DNA from 2 places in the Paenibacillus sp. FSL R7-0128 genome. Region 2 is predicted to be linked to the other one. Evidence: riboswitches for the same ligand, from Rfam matches in the RefSeq annotation. Region 2 holds a riboswitch; the other holds the start of a gene.
What was found. Region 2 has a riboswitch for glycine ahead of gcvT (glycine cleavage system aminomethyltransferase GcvT). Riboswitches for the same ligand answer to the same signal wherever they lie in the genome.
Positions count from the first base shown of each region.

Region 1: it holds a riboswitch for glycine, as region 2 does, so the genes downstream of both, NST26_RS32095 (amino acid permease) here and gcvT (glycine cleavage system aminomethyltransferase GcvT) in region 2, are expected to answer to the same signal.

Region 1 covers NZ_JBBOCD010000001.1:7,492,326-7,494,798, forward strand. Annotated here, with positions in the region: gene NST26_RS32090 (helix-turn-helix transcriptional regulator) at 1-21, opposite strand, end outside; gene NST26_RS32095 (amino acid permease) at 56-1,432, opposite strand; glycine riboswitch at 1,576-1,655, opposite strand; gene NST26_RS32100 (DUF5643 domain-containing protein) at 1,819-2,473, opposite strand, start outside.
Region 2 covers NZ_JBBOCD010000001.1:6,989,051-6,991,523, forward strand. Annotated here, with positions in the region: gene gcvH (glycine cleavage system protein GcvH) at 90-482, opposite strand; glycine riboswitch at 667-764, shown strand; glycine riboswitch at 768-868, shown strand; gene gcvT (glycine cleavage system aminomethyltransferase GcvT) at 950-2,074, shown strand; gene gcvPA (aminomethyl-transferring glycine dehydrogenase subunit GcvPA) at 2,071-2,473, shown strand, end outside.

The sequences.
Region 1 (2,473 bases), 500 kb from region 2:
CATGCGGTCTGTCTTGTTCATGCGGCGGCTGCACCCTCTTCATCCTGAAATCAGTTTATGTATTGATTATACTGATTTCCTGTTCACTTTTCTCCTTACGGCTTCTAATGGAATACAGAACGAACAGCAGGATGAACCAGAGCGGGGTGAACAACAGAGCCGGACGGGTCTCAGCAGCAAAGAGCATGATCACAAGAATGGCGGCGAACAGCGTCAGGACGGCATAGTTAATTACGGGGGTGAACGGCGCTTTAAATTTGGAAGCGGCATGTAAGTCCGGGCGGTTCCTTTTATACTTGATATGGCAGACCAGCACAACGCCCCAGACCCAGATGAAGCAAATGGCGCTGATCGTAGTCACGATACCGAAGGCCTGACCCGGAATAAGCTTGCTGAGCAGTGCCCCGGCAGAAATCACCAGCGTGGAGAGGAATAAGGAATTCGCAGGCACATGATTCCGGTTCAGCTTGCCAAGCTGAGGCGAGGCCTGATTCCGTCTGCTCAGATTGTAGAGAATCCGGCTGGTCGAGAACATCCCGCTGTTGCAGGCGGAGGCTGCCGAGGTTAAGACCACGAAATTGATAATCCCCGCAGCAATCGGAATCCCGACCAGACTGAAGGTGCGCACGAACGGACTTTCAGCCGCGCTAAGCTGGGTCCAGGGATTAATGCACAGCAGCACGAAGAGCGCGCCGACATAGAAGAAGAGAATCCGCAGCGGAATTTTGTTGATCGCGGACGGGATGTTTTTCTCAGGATTAGCCGTCTCCGCTGCCGATACCCCCACCAGCTCCACGCCGACATAGGCGAATACCACCATCTGGAAGGAGAACAGGAAGCCCTTCACCCCGTTCGGGAACACGCCCCCGTGCTCCCAGAGATTGCGGACCGACACTGAGCCTGCATCTGTCTTGAACTGGGTTACCAGCAGGACAATCCCCAGGCCAATCAGAGCCAGAATCGTAACCACCTTGATCAGAGCAAACCAGAATTCGAGTTCGCCGAAGCTTTTGACCGTGAGCAGATTGAGTCCGAGCAGAATGATCAGGCAGATCACGGCCGGCACCCACTGCGGAATATCGAACCAGTACTGCACATAGACGCCCACCGCAATCACATCGGCCATCGCCGTCATAATCCAGCAGAACCAGTAGGTCCAGCCCGTAATGAACGCCGCCCGCGGCCCCAGGTAATCCTCAGCAATGTCTGTAAAAGACTGATACCCCGCCTTCGAGAGCAGCAGCTCCCCCAGCGCCCGCATTACAAAAAACACGGCAATCCCCACGATCAGATACGTGAGCATGATGGAGGGCCCGGCCTGCTGAATGGCTTTACCCGATCCCAGGAATAAACCTGTGCCAATCGTACCTCCGATGGCAATAAGCTGGACATGCCGGTTTGCAAGCTCTCTTTTTAACTCTGTCTGTGCCATACCTGTTTCCCCCTTAGTGTATATGACGCTGTCCTGCCGGGTAACGCAAAAAGGAGACTGGATATCATCCAATCTCCCGGTTCATAAGAGGTTCCAAATAAGCGTCTGCAGCAGCGGCTAATCCGCACGGCAAAACACAAATTCGGTACTCTTCTGTCCTTTTGCCTGAGATTGTGAACCCTTCGGCGCTGCGGTCTCCCGCAGTCTCTCCAGAAGCTGCTCCAGCTATAGTGTGATCCATAGCCTTCATAGCTTGCGAATATTCAATTATTTGAAGCTGACTTCATGTAAATATTTTTCAATTCTATGCACAGTCCAGACTTCTGTCAATATCATTTGTTACTCTCGTGGTCATCGCCGGGTGTCCTGCACTGCTTCATTGCACGTTATTTAACCGTAATTTTGGTTTCCAGGTCTTTATAATAAGTTTTAGCCCATTGGCCCTGCTTGTCTTTGAACATCTTCCCGCTGGCATCTTTGGAATACGTAAAAGGCTTCACGCTAATGGACTTCGGAACGGCTGGGAATGCACTATAGTTCTGTTCCTCGGTACCGCTTGTTTTAACCTTCTCAAACGGCTTGCCCCACGGCGAGATCACATTCCCCTTCTCATCCACAAGGTCATATAACATTCTTTCCGGGTTCACCTTGGACTTGGCCGCTGCCGGAACTTCACCCTTAAAGGTCACCTGCAGAGACATCGTTAACGCGGTCATCTCGAAGGAATTCACCGTATAATTGAATTTGTTGTTCTTCTTGGAGACGCCCGGCTTCAGGCTTAACAGGGTCCCCAGCTTGTTCACTTGAACTTTGAAAATAAACGGCTCCTTCACCCCGTTGGCGTATGCCTTCAGCGTTAGGTCGAATTTGTCCGGGATTTGCTGCTTCATGGCTCCTTTGGTCAGCCAGATCAACGCCGTGTCCGTATCTTCCAAATTGGGAATGATGGAAGTATCAAACAGCAGCTTTTTCCCATTGATCAACACGTCCACATTCCTGGTCTGGTCCATGAAAGAACCGTTCTTGCCCACCGTCCCTCCC
Region 2 (2,473 bases):
AAAAAGACAGACCTCTCACATTAGTAACATCTAATGTAATAAAGAGAGGTCTGCCGTATTAACATCCGCTTCCGCAAATAAGCTAACTTTTATTCCCCAACCAGTTCCTTGTACGCAGCCGCATCCAGCAGGCCGGTTACTGCCTCTGCGAACTCAGCATCAAGCTCCAGCTCAAAAATCCAACCGTCTCCGTAGGGCTGATCGTTGATCAGCTCCGGGCTGGCCTCCAGCGCATCGTTGATCTTGGTCACCTTACCGGATACGGGTGAATATAGCTCCGATACCGTCTTCACGGACTCAATACTGCCCACGCTGTCACCAGCGGAGATTGCCGCGCCGACTTCCGGGAATTCTACAAACACGATATCGCCGAGCAGATGCTGCGCATGATCCGTAATCCCTACACGTACTACGCGTCCCTCGCCCTGCTGCGCCCACTCATGCTCTTCGCTGTATAGCAGGTTGTCAAGCACTTCACTCATGTCCAAGCCGCCTCTTTTCCGTAATTGGAGTTCTAAATTTAGTTATAGCCTAAGTTATCGGCTTGCCTAATGTCAATATAACTGACAGTAAAATTAAATTTGTCAACTTTTTGACGTTTTTTGATTGACAGGGCGGAGGGTTACCCGGTTTAATGGAGTCAGTAGAAAAACATATGGTTTGCGAATGATGGCATAGGGAGAGACTGTCTCACAGGAAGACAGCGCCGAAGGAGTAAGCCCGGGATGGGTGAATCTCTCAGGCAAAAGGACCTTTGCCGGACGCATCTCTGGAGAGCATCCGGATGCCTGCGCCGCAGGCTTCACGGATCACCAACGGGGAAACCTGCGCTGCAATGCAGGGTAACTCTCAGGTACCAAGGACAGAGCGAAAGTCCATTTATGCATACGTGCATAATGGCTTTCGCCTGTCCTTTTTCGTATGTAATCAAAGCCAAGGGAGTGACGAGATGGAGTCTTTGAGAAGAACGCCTTTTTATGATCTCTATGCCGCGTATGCGGAGTCCAGATGTATTGATTTTGGCGGCTGGGAGCTGCCGGTTCAGTTCACAGGGATCGTGAAGGAGCATGAAGCCGTCCGCAATCAGGCCGGACTGTTCGATGTCTCCCACATGGGAGAATTCATGGTTACCGGAGAGGGCGCAGAAGCCTTCCTCCAGAGAATGACCACGAATGATGTCAGCCGCTTGGAAGACGGCGCGGCGCAGTATACGCTGATGCTCTATCCAAGCGGCGGAGTGGTGGACGATCTGCTCGTATACCGTCTGGGCGAGGAGCGTTACATGCTTGTCGTCAATGCGTCGAATATCGACAAGGACTTCCAGTGGCTGCAGGAGCATCTCACCGCTGAGTTCAGCGGGGTCACTCTGAACAATGTCTCGGATGAGACCCTGCTGCTTGCCTTGCAGGGACCGCTGGCTGAGACCATCCTTGCCAAAGTGACGGACGCTCCTCTAACGGAACTCAAGCCTTTTCACTTCATCGAACACGCCGAGGTCTGCGGCGTCAGCGTCCTGCTCTCCCGCTCCGGATATACCGGTGAGGATGGCTTCGAGCTGTACGCTCCTGCTGATACGGCGGCTACCCTCTGGAAGGGCCTGCTGGAAGCAGGCGCTCCGCATGGCCTGACTCCTGCCGGACTCGGCGCACGCGACACGCTGCGCTTCGAGGCCAAACTGCCGCTGTACGGCCAGGAGCTGTCGGCGGATATCACTCCACTCGAAGCCGGTGTCCAGTTCTTCGTGAAGTTGGATGCAGGCGACTTCATCGGCCGTGACGCCCTGCTGAAGCAGAAGGAAGCCGGTCTGCCCCGTCGTCTTGTGGGCCTGGAGATGATCGACCGTGGCATTCCCCGCTCCCACTATCCCGTATACGCGGATGGAGTGAAGATCGGTGAAGTAACGACAGGCACCCAGTCCCCGACCCTGAAGCGGAATCTCGGACTCGCCCTGCTGGATACTGCCTATACGGAGATCGGTACAGAGGTGTACGTAGAGATCCGCGGCAAGCAGCTCAAGGCTGCCGTCATCAAAGCCCCATTCTACAAAAGAAGCCAAGGAGTGAAGCCGCAATGAAGCACCGCTATCTGCCTATGACCGGGCAAGACCGCGCAGAAATGATGGAGACCGTAGGCATACAGTCCATCGATGAGCTGTTCGCCGATATTCCGCAGTCTGTCCGTTACCAGGGAACCCTGCCGATGTCCGGCGCCCTGGATGAGTACGCACTGCTTCGCCATATGAAGGGGCTCGCCGACAAGAATGCCGATTTCGACACCCACGCCAGCTTCCTCGGTGCCGGATTATACGATCACCACGTTCCGGTCGTCATCAACCATGTGATTTCCCGTTCGGAATTCTATACCGCCTATACCCCTTATCAGCCGGAGATCAGTCAGGGTGAGCTACAGGCGATCTTCGAATTCCAGTCCTATATCTGTGAACTGACCGGGATGAAGGTCGCCAATGCCAGTA